2 regions of the Streptomyces sp. CY-1 genome follow, and region 1 is predicted to be linked to the other one. Evidence: riboswitches for the same ligand, from Rfam matches in the RefSeq annotation. Region 1 holds a riboswitch; the other holds the start of a gene.

Region 1 (7,826 bases):
TGCTGGTCGAGCTGAAGTGCGAGACGGACTTCGTCGCCAAGGGCGACAAGTTCGTGGCCGTCGCCGACGCCATCGCCGCCCACGTCGCCAAGACCTCCCCGGCCGACCTGGACGCCCTGCTCTCCTCCGAGATCGAGGCGGGCAAGACCGTCCAGGCGTTCGTCGACGAGGCCAACGCGACCCTCGGCGAGAAGATCGTCCTGGACCGCTTCGCGCAGTTCTCCGGCGGTTTCGTCGCGGCGTACATGCACCGCACCAGCCCGGACCTGCCGCCGCAGGTCGGCGTCCTGGTCGAGCTGGACAAGGAAGACGCCACGGTCGCCAAGGACGTCGCGCAGCACATCGCCGCCTTCGCCCCGAAGTTCCTCACCCGCGACGAGATCTCGGCCGAGACGGTCGAGAACGAGCGTCGGGTCGCCGAGGCCACGGCCCGCGAGGAGGGCAAGCCCGAGGGCGCCCTGCCGAAGATCGTCGAGGGTCGCGTCACCGGCTTCTTCAAGGAGAACGTCCTGGTGGACCAGCCGTTCGCCAAGGACAACAAGAAGTCCGTCCAGAAGGTCCTGGACGAGGCCGGTGTCTCGCTCAAGCGCTTCGCCCGTTTCCGCGTAGGCGTCTGAGCCGAGCAGCGAATGACCGTCGACCCCGATAGGGTCGTAGTCAGCCAACCGTCAACCGGTCGGCCGCAGATGTGACGAGGAGGCCATTGCCGCAGAGGTCGTAACAGGACCGTCCGGCAGTGGCCTTCTTCGTATGTGCACGAGGAGATCTCCAATGAATCACGGCGCGGACGCCAAACAGGCCGCCGATGACAAGAACGCGCACGGTGCGGCCAAGCATGGTCGCTTCATGCTGAAGCTGTCCGGCGAGGCGTTCGCCGGAGGCGGGGGACTCGGTGTCGACCCCGATGTCGTGCACGCCATCGCCCGCGAGGTCGCCGCCGTGGTCAGGGACGGCGCCGAGATCGCCATCGTGATCGGTGGCGGTAACTTCTTCCGCGGTGCGGAGCTACAGCAGCGCGGTATGGACCGGGCCCGCTCGGACTACATGGGCATGCTCGGAACCGTCATGAACTGTCTCGCCCTCCAGGACTTCCTGGAAAAGGAGGGCATCGACTCCCGCGTCCAGACCGCCATCACCATGGGCCAGGTCGCGGAGCCGTACATTCCGCTGCGTGCGGTGCGCCACCTGGAGAAGGGGCGCGTGGTCATCTTCGGCGCGGGTATGGGCATGCCGTACTTCTCCACGGACACCACCGCGGCCCAGCGGGCGCTGGAGATCGACGCCCAGGCCCTGCTCATGGGGAAGAACGGCGTGGACGGGGTCTATGACTCCGACCCCGCCCGCAACCCCGACGCGGTGAAGTTCGACGCCCTGGAGTACGGCGAGGTGATCACCAGGGACCTGAAGGTCGCCGACGCCACCGCGATCACCCTCTGCCGGGACAACAAGCTGCCCATCCTCGTCTTCGAGCTCCTGGCCGAAGGAAATATCGCGCGCGCGGTGAAGGGTGAGAAGATCGGCACGCTGGTGAGCGACCAGGGCTCCCGGGCCTGACGGCTCGAACGGGGGATGGACAACGGCCTGCCGGTCGGACACCGTGCAGGAGAAGACGCACGCAGGGGCGAGGCTCTGCTTACTGATAACACCAGGAGCAAGTGGTGATCGAAGAGACCCTCCTCGAGGCCGAGGAGAAGATGGAGAAAGCCGTTGTGGTCGCCAAGGAGGACTTCGCCGCGATCCGCACCGGGCGTGCGCACCCGGCGATGTTCAACAAGATCGTGGCGGACTACTACGGTGCGCTGACGCCGATCAATCAGCTCGCGTCGTTCTCGGTGCCGGAGCCGCGCATGGCCGTGGTCACGCCGTTCGACAAGACCGCGCTCCGCAACATCGAGCAGGCGATCCGGGACTCGGATCTGGGCGTCAACCCGAGCAATGACGGCAATATCATCCGGGTGGTGTTCCCCGAGCTCACCGAGCAGCGCCGTAAGGAGTTCATCAAGGTCGCCAAGGCCAAGGGCGAGGACGCGAAGATCTCGATCCGCAGTGTCCGGCGCAAGGCCAAGGAGTCCATCGACAAGCTGATCAAGGACGGCGAGGTCGGCGAGGACGAGGGGCGCCGCGCCGAGAAGGAGCTCGACGACACCACGGCGAAGTATGTCGCGCAGGTGGATGAGCTGCTCAAGCACAAGGAAGCCGAGCTGCTCGAGGTCTGATGAACGACTCTTCCTGGGGGGCCCCACCAAGCGCCGGATTCCGGGCACCGGGCGGTCAGGGCACCTCCCCCGGCTACGGCTGGGTGGCGGCGCCTTCTTCGGCGGGTCCCGCGCACGAGGTGGGCGAAGCGGCGCAGACTCGCCCCATGCCCACCGTGCCCCACGCAGGCGGCGACTCCGGCGAGGCCGCCGACCGTGACCGGGGGGCCGCTCGGCTGAGCGGCCCCCTCTTCCGCGACGAGCGGGAGCCGCAGCCCGGACCCCGGCCGCCCGCCGGGCGCCCGCCGACGCCCCCCGACCCCGCGCCCGACCCGGCCTCCGCCGACGGCGGCGCGCACGGCGCCGGTGCCGGGCAGGGGAAGAAGAGCGCGGGCCGTAATCTGCGCGCCGCGATAGGGGTGGGCATCGGCCTCGGCGTGATCATCGTGGCCTCGCTCTTCATCTACAAGCCCGTGTTCGTCGGCGTGGTGGCGGTCGCGGTGGTGGTCGGGCTCTGGGAGCTGACCTCGCGGCTGACCGAGCGCAAGGACATCCGGGTCCCGCTGGTGCCGCTCGCCGTCGGCGGGGTCGCCATGATCGTCGCCGGCTATGTGCGCGGTGCCCAGGGCGCGGTGGTGGCGGTGGCGCTCACGGCGCTCGCGGTGCTGGTCTGGCGGATGACCGAGCCGCCCGACAACTACCTCAGGGATGTCACCGCGGGCGTCTTCGCCGCCTTCTACGTGCCGTTCCTGGCCACCTTCGTGGCGCTCATGCTCGACACCGCGGACGGCCCGTGGCGGGTCCTCACCTTCCTGCTGCTGACCGTGGTCAGCGACACGGGGGCGTACGCGGTGGGCTGGCGCTTCGGCAAGCATCCGCTGGCGCCGCGGATCAGCCCCGGCAAGACGCGCGAGGGACTGCTGGGCGCGGTGACCTTCGCGATGGTCGCGGGCGCGCTGTGCATGCAGTACCTCATCGACGACGGCGTCTGGTGGCAGGGCCTGCTGCTCGGCCTCGCCGTCGCCGTCAGCGCGACCCTGGGCGACCTCGGCGAGTCCATGATCAAGCGGGACCTCGGCATCAAGGACATGGGCAAGCTGCTGCCCGGCCATGGCGGGATCATGGACCGGCTCGACTCGCTGCTGCCCACCGCGCCGGTCGCGTGGCTGCTGCTGGTGATCTTCGTGGGCGGCGGCTGACGAGGCCGCCCACGGGCCCCGCGCCAGGCATGGCGCGGGGCCCTTCGTACGTCTGCGACACTGGGTGAACCATGCCTAAGCCCGGAGAACTCACCTTCGCCGCGCCGCGCGGGGCCAAGAAGCCCCCGCGGCATCTTGCCGACCTCACACCCGCCGAGCGCCGGGAGGCCGTCGCCGCCCTCGGGGAGAAGCCCTTCCGGGCCAGTCAGGTCTCGCGCCACTACTTCGCGCGCTACGTCGACGACCCCGCACAGTGGAGCGACATACCGGCCGCCGCGCGCGAGAAGCTGGCCGCCGGGCTGCTGCCGGAGCTGATGAGCGTGGTGCGGCACATTAGCTGCGACGACGACACCACCCGCAAGACCCTGTGGCGGCTCTTCGACGGCACGCTCGTGGAGTCCGTACTGATGCGCTACCCGGACCGGGTCACCATGTGCATCAGCTCACAGGCGGGCTGCGGGATGAACTGCCCGTTCTGCGCCACCGGCCAGGCGGGGCTGGACCGCAATCTGTCCACCGCCGAGATCGTGCACCAGATCGTCGACGGGATGCGGGCCCTGCGCGACGGTGAGATCCCCGGTGGGCCGGCCCGGCTGTCCAACATCGTCTTCATGGGCATGGGCGAGCCGCTGGCCAACTACAACCGCGTCGTCGGCGCCATCCGCCGGCTCACCGACCCCGAGCCCGACGGCCTCGGCCTTTCGCAGCGCGGCATCACCGTCTCGACCGTCGGCCTCGTTCCGGCGATGCTGCGGTTCGCCGACGAGGGGTTCAAGTGCCGACTCGCGGTGTCGCTGCACGCGCCCGACGACGAGCTGCGCGACACCCTCGTGCCGGTCAACACCCGCTGGAAGGTGCGCGAAGTCCTGGACGCCGCGTGGGAGTACGCGGAGAAGTCCGGCCGCCGGGTCTCCATCGAGTACGCGCTGATCAAGGACATCAACGACCAGGCGTGGCGCGCCGATCTGCTCGGCCGGCTGCTCAAGGGCCGCCGGGTGCATGTGAACCTCATTCCGCTCAACCCGACGCCCGGCTCCAAGTGGACGGCGTCCCGGCCCGAGGACGAGAAGGCGTTCGTGGCGGCCCTGGAGGCCCACGGGGTGCCGGTGACCGTCCGGGACACCCGTGGCCAGGAGATCGACGGGGCCTGCGGGCAACTGGCGGCTTCGGAGCGCTGAGGACCGGCTGATACGGTGCCTGGGCATCGTTGCGTCATGCGATTGTCGTAAAACCGAACATCCGTACAAATGAACATTCCGACAGGGGAGCGCTCAAAGCGCTGAGAGTGCGGCACGGCCGCAGACCCTCGGACCTGATCCGGGTCATACCGGCGTAGGGAGTCAGCATCACCATGAATAGCCAGCTTCGGCGTGCCATCTCAGCCGCCCTCCTCGGCTCACTGGCGTTGGGCGCGCTCGTCGGCTGCGGCGAGGATTCCAAGAGCGGCGCGGACTCCAAGACGGTCATCCTGGTCACCCACGACTCGTTCGCGGCCTCCAAGGCGGTCCTCAAGGAGTTCACCAAGGAGACCGGCTACAAGGTGCGCGTGCAGGCCGGGGGCGACGCGGGAGCCGCCGTCAACCAGGCGATCCTGTCCAAGGGCCACCCCCAGGGCGATGTGTTCTTCGGCGTCGACAACACCCTGCTCTCCCGGGCGCTCGACAACGACCTGTTCACCCCCTATACGGCCAAGGGCCTCGACAAGGTCCCGGCGGCCCTTCAGCTCGACCGGGCCGAGCACCGCGTCACCCCCGTCGACTTCGGCGACATCTGCGTCAACTACGACCGCAAGTACTTCGCCGACAAGAAGCTGGCGCCGCCCCGGACACTGGAGGACCTGACCAAGCCCGCCTACAAGAACCTCCTCGTCACCGAGAACGCGGCCACCTCGTCCCCCGGCCTCGGCTTCCTCCTCGCCACGGCCGCCAAGTACGGCGACGACGGCTGGAAGGGCTACTGGAAGAAGCTGCGGGCCAACGGCGTCGAGGTCGTGGACGGCTGGGAGCAGGCGTATTACGACCGCTTCTCCGGCTCGGCCGGCGGCGGCAAGGGCGACCGGCCGCTCGTCGTCTCCTACGCCTCCAGCCCGCCCGCCGAGGTGGCCGACGCCAAGACCAAGCCCGCCGAGGCCCCCACCGGGGTGGCGACGGGCACCTGCTTCCGGCAGGTGGAGTTCGCCGGGCTGCTGAACGGCGCGGGCAACACCAAGGGCGGCAAGGCGCTGCTGGACTTCCTGCTGAGCAAGCGGTTCCAGGAGGACGTCCCGCTGAACATGTACGTCAACCCGGCGCGCGAGGACGCCAAGCTGCCGGAGCTGTTCACCCGGTACGGGGTCAGGATCGGCGACTCGGCCACCCTGGCGCCGCAGAAGATCGCCAAGAACCGTGAGCCGTGGGTCAAGACATGGTCCTCGCTGGTCCTGTAGAGCCCCGCGAGAACCGTAAGACGGCCGACGGCCACCGTAAGGCCGACACGGCAGCCGGCGGCGGCCGTCGTGCGCTCGCCCTCCGGCTCGCCCTGATGGCGGTGCCGCTCGCCTTCTTCGCGGTCTTCTTCGCCTATCCCGTGGCCGCCATCGTCACCCGGGGGCTGCGCGTCGGCGGGCAGTGGCGGTTCGGCCGGATCGCCGAGGTGGTGAGCGATCCGGCGACGCTGGACGTCCTGTGGTTCACCTGCTGGCAGGCGGTCGCGTCGACCGCCCTCACGCTCGCGGTCGCGCTGCCCGGCGCCTATGTCTTCGCCCGCTTCGACTTCCCCGGCAAGGGGCTGCTGCGGGCCGTGGTGACCGTGCCGTTCGTCCTGCCGACCGTTGTCGCCGGATCCGCCTTCCTGGCCCTGCTCGGCCGGGGCGGGCTGCTGGACGAGCTGTGGGGGGTGCGCCTCGACACCTCCGTCTGGGCGATCCTCCTGGCCCATGTCTTCTTCAACTACGCGGTCGTCGTCAGGACCGTCGGCGGGCTGTGGGCCCAGCTCGACCCGCGCCAGGAGGAGGCCGCGCGGGTGCTCGGCGCGAGCCGGCTCTCGGCCTGGCGCCGGGTGACGCTGCCCGCGCTGGCCCCCGCCGTGGCCGCCGCCGCGCTGATGGTGTTCCTCTTCACCTTCACCTCCTTCGGCGTGATCCAGATCCTCGGCGGCCCCCGCTACGCCACCCTGGAGGTGGCGATCTACCGCGAGACCGCGCAACTGCTCGACCTGCCCACGGCCGCGGTGCTCACCCTCGTCCAGTTCGCCGCGGTCGCCGCCGTGTTGGCCCTGCACGCGTGGACCGTAAGGCGCCGGGAGAGTGCCCTGCGGCTCGTCGACCCCGGCCGCACGGCGCGCCGGCCGAAGGGACCGGCGCAGTGGGCGCTGCTGTGGGGCGTGCTGGCGGTGGTCGCGCTGCTGATCGTGACACCGCTCGCGGTGCTGGTGGAACGCTCGCTGAACGGCCCGGACGGCTACGGATTCAGCTACTACGAGGCGCTCACGTCGGCCGCCGACAGCGGAGGCACCTTCTTCGTGGCCCCCATGGAGGCCATCGGGAACTCCCTGCGATACGCGGCGGTCGCCACCGTCTTCGCCCTCGCCGTGGGCGGACTCGCTGCCGCCGCGCTCACCCGTAAGGCGGGCAGGCTGGTACGGGGCTTCGACGCGCTGCTGATGCTGCCCCTGGGCACCTCGGCCGTCACCGTGGGATTCGGGTTCCTGATCGCCCTCGACGAGCCCCCGCTGGATCTGCGTGCCTCCTGGGTCCTGGTGCCGCTCGCCCAGGCCCTGGTGGGCGTGCCCTTCGTCGTACGGACCATGCTGCCCGTACTGCGGGCGGTGGACCACCGGCTCCGGGAGGCGGCGGCCGTGCTCGGGGCGTCCCCGTGGCGGGTCTGGCGAGAAGTGGACCTGCCGCTGGTGGGACGGGCCGTGGCGGTCGCGGCGGGCTTCGCCTTCGCCGTCTCCCTGGGCGAGTTCGGCGCGACCGTCTTCATCGCGCGCCCCGACCAGCCGACCCTCCCGGTGGCCATCGCCCGCTTCCTGGGCCGGGCCGGACAGCTCACCTACGGGCAGGCGATGGCCCTGAGCACGATCCTGATGCTGGTCTGCGCCGGATCGCTGCTGGCGCTCGAGCGCATCCGCACCGACCGTTCCGGAGAGTTCTGAATGACGCTGCTGCGACTGGACGAGGTGACCGTAAGGTTCGGCCGGCGCGACGCGCTGGACGCCGTGGACCTGGAGGTCGCCGAGCACGAGACGGTCTGTGTGCTGGGCCCGAGCGGAAGCGGCAAGTCCACCATGCTGCGCGTGGTGGCCGGGCTCCAGTCCGCCGACGACGGCCGGGTGTGGCTCGCCGGACAGGACCAGAACGGGGTGCCCACGCACCGGCGCGGGGTGGGGCTGATGTTCCAGGACCACCAGCTTTTCCCGCAGCGGGACGTGGGCGGCAATGTCGCCTTCGGGC
Region 2 (7,826 bases), 4.5 Mb from region 1:
GCCATCAACCGCGCACACACCTCTGTGGCGTAGTCGATTCCGATCGAGCGTACAGCCGCCGGGTCGTCTTTCACCGCCAGGATCCGTTCAGCCAGTTCGGGCGGGAACGCGGCATTGCTGAGCTGAGCGAACCGCTCGATCTGCTTGACGTTCGTGACGGGCATGATCTCAGGGATGATCGGAGTCGTACAGCCCGCTGCCGCGACCCGGTCGCGCAGCCGCAGATAGTCCTCGGGGTAGAAGAACATCTGCGTGATGGCGAAGTCGGCGCCCGCGCGGCACTTGTCGATGAAGTGACGGATGTCGGTGTCCCAGTCCGTCGAGCGGGGGTGCATCTCGGGGAACGCGGCCACGCCGACGCAGAAGTCCCCGGACTCCTTGATCAACTGGACCAGCTCGACGGCGTAGTCGAGGCCGTCGGGGTGCCGGATCCACTCGCCCGTGGGGTCGCCGGGCGGGTCGCCGCGCAGGGCCAGCATGTTCCGGATCCCGGCGTCGGCGTACTGCCCGATGATGTTGCGCAGCTCGGCCCGGGAGTGGTTGACGGCGGTCAGATGGGCGACGGGGGTGAGCGTGGTGTCCGTCGCGATGCGCTCGGTGACGCGCACGGTGCCCTCGCGGGAGGAACCGCCGGCTCCGTAGGTCACGGAGACGAAGGTGGGCGAGACTGCTTCCAGCTTGCGGATGGCGTTCCACAGCGTCTGCTCGCCCTTCGCCGTCTTGGGGGCGAAGAACTCGAAGGAATACGACTGCTCGCCCGATGCGAGCAGATCGCGCACGGTCCGGGCGCGATCGGTCCTGGTGGAAGCGGTGCCTAGGGCCATACGTGCAGGCTATCCACCCGGCTCGGCTACGCCCACCCGACCTCGGAGATTTGGGGGTTTTGCCAGCTTTCTGTCCGCAGTGCGGACAGCTCGGCGCGCCCTCGACCGGCGGACGAGCCGAGCCGGATGAAAACCGGGTGAAAGCCCGGTGACAAACGGGGTGACAGGTCGGGCGACAAACCGGGGGACAAGTCGGGTGGCAAGCCGGGGCCGGTCGGCGGTCAGGCCGCGCGCACCCGCTTGGCCAGCTCCGCCGTCGCCCCCGCAGGGTCATCGGCGGCCGTGATCGCCCGGACCACGACGATGCGGCGGGCGCCGGCCTCCAGGACCTGATCCAGGTTGGAGGCGTCGATTCCACCGATGGCGAACCACGGCCGCTCGGTGCCCAGCGCGGCGGCGTGGCGCACCAGGGACAGCCCCGGGGCGGGGCGGCCCGGCTTGGTGGGGGTGGGCCAGCAGGGGCCGGTGCAGAAGTAGTCCACACCGGGCTGGACGGCCGCCGCGTCCACCTCCGCCTCCGCATGGGTGGAGCGCCCGATCAGCACATCCGCGCCGAGGATCGCGCGCGCCGCGGGCACCGGCAGATCGCCCTGGCCCAGATGGAGCACATCCGAGCCGATGGCATGCGCGACATCGGCCCGGTCGTTGACGGCCAGCAGCTTTCCGTGGCGGCGGCAGGCGTCCGCGAAGACCTGGAGCTGCTCCAGCTCCTCGGCGGCCTCCATCTCCTTGTCCCGCAACTGGACGATGTCCACCCCCGCCGCCAGGACGGCGTCCAGGAACTCCGGCAGGTCGCCCTGGCGCTTCCGTGCGTCGGTGCACAGATAGAGGCGGGCGTCGGCCAGTTGCTCATGCGTGGTGGCGGTGGTGGACATGGTTCGGTACCCCCGGAGGGTCGGCGGCGTACGGGCCGTGCGTGGAGCCCGGCCCGTACGCCGTGTGCGACAACATGCGATGACGTGCGGCTACATGCGGTTGCGTGCGGCTACATGCGGTTGCAGCTACATGCGGTTGCGTGCGGTTGCATGCGGTTAGATGCGACAACGGCGGCGGAAACGCGAGAGCGACCAGCCCTGGGCACGCCCCGTACGGACTCTGTACGAGCCCCGTACGGCAGGCGGCGGAAGGCTGGACGGAAGCGGCGTCAGACGGCGAGCGCCTGCGCGCGCCGCTTCACTTCCGTACCGCGATTCTCGCCCAGGGCCCGTGCCGGGGTGCCGGGCAGGCTCGGGTCGGGGGTGAAGAGCCACTCCAGCATCTCTTCGTCACTGAAGCCGTCGTCCTTCAACAGCGTCAAGGTCCCCACGAGGCCCTTGACGACCTTTCCGTCGGCGATGAACTCCTCGGGCACCTGAAGCACCCTGTTCTCCCCACGGCGCACCGCGATTAGCTGGCCCTCCTTGACCAACTGCCGGACGCGCGTCACCTCGACCCCGAGTCGTTCGGCGACGTCGGGGAGGGTGAGCCAGGCGGGGACGAGAGCATCGATCTTTGCGTCAATCTCGGTCACGGAACAAGCCTGCCATCTGGGACTGACAGTGGGTAGCCGGGCGCCCGCCGCGCGGGCCGCCCGGCCCGTCCCGGACGTCCCGCCCAGCGGCCGACCGGCCGGTCAGCACACGGCCGACTTCAGCGGCACCGACGGGTCCTCGGCCCGCGTCCGGTCCAGCCGGGCGCCGCGCTCGATCAGCTTGCGCCCCTGGGCCAGATCGCGCGGACGGCCGACGGCCAGCAGGGCGACCAGGGCGCCCTCGCGCAGCCAGCACACCGACCAGGCGGCACCGGCCGGATCGCCGCGCCAGACCAGTTCGTCGGCCTCCGAATGGTGCCCGGCGTACTGCACGAAGCGCCCGAACTGCTCGGACCAGAAATACGGCACCGGGTCGTAGACCACGCCGGGGAAGTGGGCCGCCGTCCGGCTCCCCACCACATTGGCGGCGACGGTGCGCGGCCCCTGGAGCGCGTTGTCCCAGTGGTGCACCAGCAGCCGGGTGCCGTAGCGGGCGGACGGGAAGGAGGCACAGTCGCCGACCGCGTAGACATCCGGCGCCGAGCTGCGCAGCCGGTTGTCGGCGGCGACCGAGCGGTCCTCGGCCAGCTCCACGCCCGAGCCCGCCAGCCAGTCCGTGGCCGGCCGGGCCCCGATCCCGACGACCACCGCGCCCGCCCGCAGCCGGGTGCCGTCGCCGAGCACCAGCCCGCTCTCGTCCACGGAGGCCACTCGGGCGCCGGTCACCAGCCGGGCGCCGGAGTCCTCGTACCAGGCCGCCATGGGGGCCGCGACCTCGGCCGGGAGGGCGCCCGCCAGCGGCCGGTCCGCGGCCTCGACGACGGTCACGGCGCAGCCCGCCTCGCGCGCCGCCGTGGCGAACTCCGCGCCGATCCAGCCCGCCCCGACGACCGCGATCTCGCGCTGCCGGGCGAGCACCGGGCGCAGCCGCACCGCGTCGTCCAGGGTGCGCAGCAGATGGACGCCAGGTACGCCCTCGCTGCCCGGCAGCGGGATCGGCTCGGCGCCGGTGGCGATCACCAGGACGTCGTACGGGAGCTGTCCGGTCGCGGTCTCGACCAGCCGCTTGTCCGTGCGGAGCCCGGTGACCTGGACGCCCAGCCGCAGCGTGATGCCGAGCCCGGCGAAGTCCACGTCGAGCGTCGAGCCCTCGGCCTTGCCGAGCAGCACGGCCTTGGACAGCGGCGGCCGGTCGTAGGGCTGGTGGGGCTCCGCGCCCAGCAGGACGATCTCCCCCGTCCAGCCCTGTTCGCGTAGCGCGACGGCGGTCTGCACCCCCGCCATGCCCGCTCCGACGATCACCACCCGCTGTTCGCCGCCGCCGCTCGAGGACGGCTTCGTCGTCGTCTCATCGCTCACACGATCACTGTATTGCGGCTGGTGGGGCGGACCGGAGAGGACGAGGGGAGATCTCGGGCACAGAGGGGTGGGGCGTGGGGGTGGTTGGCTTCTGGTGGGGGGTGGCTTGGCTTTCGGCGGGGTGTGGCTCGGCCCTCTCGGGCCCGGCCCCGCTCTGGGGGTTCTGGCGAGAGCTGGGGCGGGGGGCTGGGGCGGGGGCCGGATGGCGGGTGCGGGCTTGTGGGCGCCTTCGGCGGTGGTCCCCCACCCCGCCCCTTCCCGAAACGAAGGGGCTCCGCCCCCTCGGCCCCCGCCGGGGCTCCGCCCCGGACCCCGCTCCTCAAACGCCGGAGGGGCTGGATTGACGGCCCGCGCCGGAGGGGGTGGGTGGGACGCCGGAGGGGCTCGGGCGGGGTGTCGGAGGGGGCGGGTTACGGAAACGTCAGGGCTGAGTTGAGGCGTCGGAGCGGCTGCGTAAAGGCGTCGGAGGGGTTGGGTCGGGACCCGGTGGGGCCCTGTTGCATGGCGGGTGGTCGGGGTTTCGGGGGATTCGGGGGCGTACTAGGGTGGCGGGGCAGAGCACTCGCGGGAGCCCGGGCGGACCGGGCTGAGAGGGAGGCTGAGACGGCCTCCGACCGTACGAACCTGATCCGGGTCATGCCGGCGAAGGGAGGGGCAGCGTGTCCACGCACGCACCAGGTCACTACGACGGACCACACACCTCTGGGCTTGGCGGCCGACCATCCGTGGGCGGGCCGCCCGACGGGCGCTACGACGTCCTCGTCATCGGGGGCGGCATCATCGGCCTGGTCACGGCCTGGCGGGCGGCCCAGCGGGGGCTGCGTACCGTCCTCGCCGACCCCGCGCCCGGCGGCGGAGCCGCCTGGGTGGCGGCGGGGATGCTGGCCGCGGTCACCGAGCTTCATTACGGTGAGCAGACCCTCCTCGGGCTCAACTTGGCCTCCGCGCGCCGCTATCCGGACTTCGTGGCCGAGCTGGAGGAGGCGAGCGGCCAGGACGTGGGGCACCGCGTGTGCGGCACGCTCGCCGTGGCGTTCGACGCCGACGACCGTGCCCATCTGCGCGAGCTGCATACGTTCCAGCAGGGGCTCGGGCTGGAGTCCGAGTGGCTGACGGGGCGTGAATGCCGCCGTCTGGAACCGATGCTCGCGCCGGGCGTGCACGGCGGGCTGCGGGTCTCCGGCGACGACCAGGTGGACCCGCGGCGGCTGACGGCGGCGCTGCTCACCGCGTGCGAGCGGGCCGGGGTCGCCTTTCACCGCGCCCGCGCGGAGCGGCTGTTGGTGGACGGCGACCGCGCCATCGGGATCGAGCTGACCGGGGGCACGCGCCTGGCCGCCGAGCGGACCGTACTGGCCGCAGGCAGCCTCAGCGGACGGCTCGCGGGCGTCCCGGACGACGTGCTGCCGCCCGTACGCCCCGTCAAGGGGCAGGTGCTGCGGCTGTCGGTGCCCGAGCGGTACGCGCCGTTCCTCTCCCGGACCGTACGGGCCGTGGTGCGCGGCGGGCCGGTCTACCTGGTGCCGCGCGAGAACGGCGAACTGGTCATCGGCGCGACCAGCGAGGAGCTGGGCTGGGACACCACGGTCACCGCGGGCGGGGTGTACGAACTGCTGCGGGACGCCCATGAGGTGGTGCCCGGCATCACCGAACTGCCGCTGGTGGAGACCTGCGCCGGGCTGCGCCCCGGCTCCCCCGACAACGCCCCGATGCTCGGCCCGACCGCGCTTCCGGGGCTGCTGCTGGCCACCGGCCACCACCGCAACGGCGTCCTGCTCACCCCGATCACCGGCGATGTCATGACCGAGGCGCTGACGAGCGGAGAACTCCCGCCGGTGGCCCGGCCGTTCACCCCGCTGCGCTTCGCGGCCCCCGCAGCCACACTCACCCCAGCACAGGAGCAGCACCCATGACCGTCTCCGTCAACGGCGAGCCCCGCGAGGTCCCGGACGGGACCACCCTCGACCGGCTTGTCGCGACCCTCACCCAGGCGCCCTCGGGCGTCGCCGCCGCCGTCAACGAGACGGTCGTCCCACGCACCCAATGGCCCGCGACCCCGCTCGGCGACGGTGATCGCGTCGAGGTCCTCACCGCGGTCCAAGGAGGCTGATCCCACCCATGGCTCCCACCACGGCCGCTGCGGCCGCCACGAACACCACGGCCGCCACACCCGTCACCACTGCCCCGAACGCCCCGGGCCGCGCGCCCCTCGCCACCCCCGACCCGCTCACCATCGCCGGAACCGACTTCGGCTCCCGCCTGATCATGGGCACCGGCGGCGCTCCCAGCCTGGAGATCCTGGAACGCTCGCTGCTGGCCTCCGGCACCGAGCTGACGACCGTCGCGATGCGGCGGCTCGACCCCACGGTGCAGGGGTCGGTGCTCTCCGTCCTCAACCGGCACGGCATCCGCCCGCTCCCCAACACCGCCGGGTGTTTCACCGCGGGTGAGGCCGTGCTCACCGCCCGCCTCGCCCGGGAGGCCCTGGGCACGGACTGGGTCAAGCTGGAGGTGGTCGCCGACGAGCGCACCCTGCTCCCCGATCCGATCGAGCTGCTGGACGCCGCCGAGGCACTGGTCGACGACGGGTTCACGGTCCTCCCGTACACCAATGACGACCCGATCCTGGCCCGGAAGCTGGAGGACGTCGGCTGCGCCGCGATCATGCCGCTCGGCTCCCCGATCGGCTCCGGTCTCGGCATCCGCAATCCGCACAACTTCCAGCTCATCACCGAGCGCGCCACCGTGCCGGTGATCCTGGACGCGGGCGCGGGCACGGCGTCGGACGCCGCGCTGGCCATGGAGCTGGGGTGCGCGGCGGTGATGCTCGCCTCGGCCGTCACCCGGGCCCAGGAGCCGGAGCTGATGGCGGGGGCGATGCGGCATGCGGTGGAGGCGGGTCGGCTGGCCCACCGGGCGGGCCGGATCCCGCGCCGCCACTTCGCCGAGGCGTCCAGCCCGGCGGAGGGCCTGGCGGCCCTGGACCCCGAGCGCCCGGCCTTCGGCTAGGGCCCGTGCGGGCCCGGCGCTCGGCCACCCGCTGTCCGGGGCCGCCGTCCGGCCACCCGCCGTCCGGGCAGGGCGTTCGGCCAGCCCCGCGTCCGAGCCGCCCGGCCCCCGGCCCCCGGCCCGCGGCCCCCGGCCAGACTCCGCCCGGGCCCGGCGTCCGGCCTGTGGGCGCCTTCGGCGGTAGTCCCCCACCCCGCCCCTTCCCGCAGCATCGATTTGCGGCTCCGCCGCGTGGGGCGGGGCTCCGCCCCCTCGGCCCCCGCCGGGGCTCCGCCCCGGACCCCGCTCCTCAAACGCCGGAGGGGCTGGAATGCGGAAGCACCGCAGGGGCTGGATTGAGGGAGCGCCGGAGGGGCTGGGTTGAGGGAGCACCGCAGGGGCTGGAATGCGGAAGCACCGCAGGGGCTGGATTGACGGACCGCGCCGGAGGGGCTGGGTTGAGGGAGCACCGCAGGGGCTGGATTGCGGAAGCGCCGCAGAGGCTGGATTGACGGCCCGGTGCGGCCCTCTACCGTGGATTGAGGGAGCAGCGCGCAGCGCGGAGGTGGTCGCCGTGTCCGTGACCGTGGACGACCGGATCGAGCGCGAGGTGTACGTAGCGGCGCCGATCGACCGGGTGTGGCGGGTGCTGACGACGCCCGAGCACATCCGCGTCTGGTACGCCCCCGGTGGCTGCGAGATCGATCCGCACCCGGGTGGGAGGCTCCGGTTCCGGTGGGACGAACACGGAGAGTTCCATGGTCAGGTCGAGCGGGCGGTCCCCGACACGCTCTTCCGCTTCCGGCTGGCCCTGGAGCCCGATCACGCGCCCTCGGACCCCGGGGAGGCGACCCTGGTGGAGTTCGCGCTCTCCCCCGAGGGGCGGGGCACCCGGCTGCGGCTGGCGGAGAGCGGTATCCGTGCCCTGGCCGTCCCCGAGGCCGCCAAGGCCAAGCACGCCGAGTACGCCACGCTGTCCTGGACCTCCGCGCTCGAGGAGCTGGCCGCGATCGCCGCCGCGTCGCACAACTGACCCGCCGTTGTCACCGTTCCGCTCCAGTACCCGTCCCACCTGGGGCGGGCGGTCATGGCTCAGATCGACGCCTCGTAGACTTCCCCCGTGGATACGACCCTCCAGGACCCCC

What was found. Region 1 has a riboswitch for thiamine pyrophosphate ahead of ACK1X7_RS33775 (thiamine ABC transporter substrate-binding protein). Riboswitches for the same ligand answer to the same signal wherever they lie in the genome.
Region 2: linked by a shared signal. The riboswitch ahead of thiO (glycine oxidase ThiO) and the one ahead of ACK1X7_RS33775 (thiamine ABC transporter substrate-binding protein) in region 1 are both predicted to bind thiamine pyrophosphate.

The regions. Positions count from the first base shown of each region.
Region 1 is NZ_CP178393.1:7,822,812-7,830,637, forward strand. It holds gene tsf (translation elongation factor Ts) at 1-617, shown strand, start outside; gene pyrH (UMP kinase) at 772-1,554, shown strand; gene frr (ribosome recycling factor) at 1,659-2,216, shown strand; gene ACK1X7_RS33765 (phosphatidate cytidylyltransferase) at 2,216-3,394, shown strand; gene rlmN (23S rRNA (adenine(2503)-C(2))-methyltransferase RlmN) at 3,466-4,572, shown strand; TPP riboswitch at 4,646-4,750, shown strand; gene ACK1X7_RS33775 (thiamine ABC transporter substrate-binding protein) at 4,746-5,819, shown strand; gene ACK1X7_RS33780 (ABC transporter permease) at 5,915-7,528, shown strand; gene ACK1X7_RS33785 (ABC transporter ATP-binding protein) at 7,529-7,826, shown strand, end outside.
Region 2 is NZ_CP178393.1:3,353,130-3,360,955, forward strand. It holds gene metF (methylenetetrahydrofolate reductase [NAD(P)H]) at 1-824, opposite strand, end outside; gene thiE (thiamine phosphate synthase) at 1,046-1,699, opposite strand; gene ACK1X7_RS14470 (Rv2175c family DNA-binding protein) at 1,969-2,334, opposite strand; gene ACK1X7_RS14475 (NAD(P)/FAD-dependent oxidoreductase) at 2,437-3,618, opposite strand; TPP riboswitch at 4,248-4,361, shown strand; gene thiO (glycine oxidase ThiO) at 4,419-5,606, shown strand; gene thiS (sulfur carrier protein ThiS) at 5,603-5,803, shown strand; gene ACK1X7_RS14490 (thiazole synthase) at 5,812-6,702, shown strand; gene ACK1X7_RS14495 (SRPBCC domain-containing protein) at 7,256-7,714, shown strand; gene pknB (Stk1 family PASTA domain-containing Ser/Thr kinase) at 7,802-7,826, shown strand, end outside.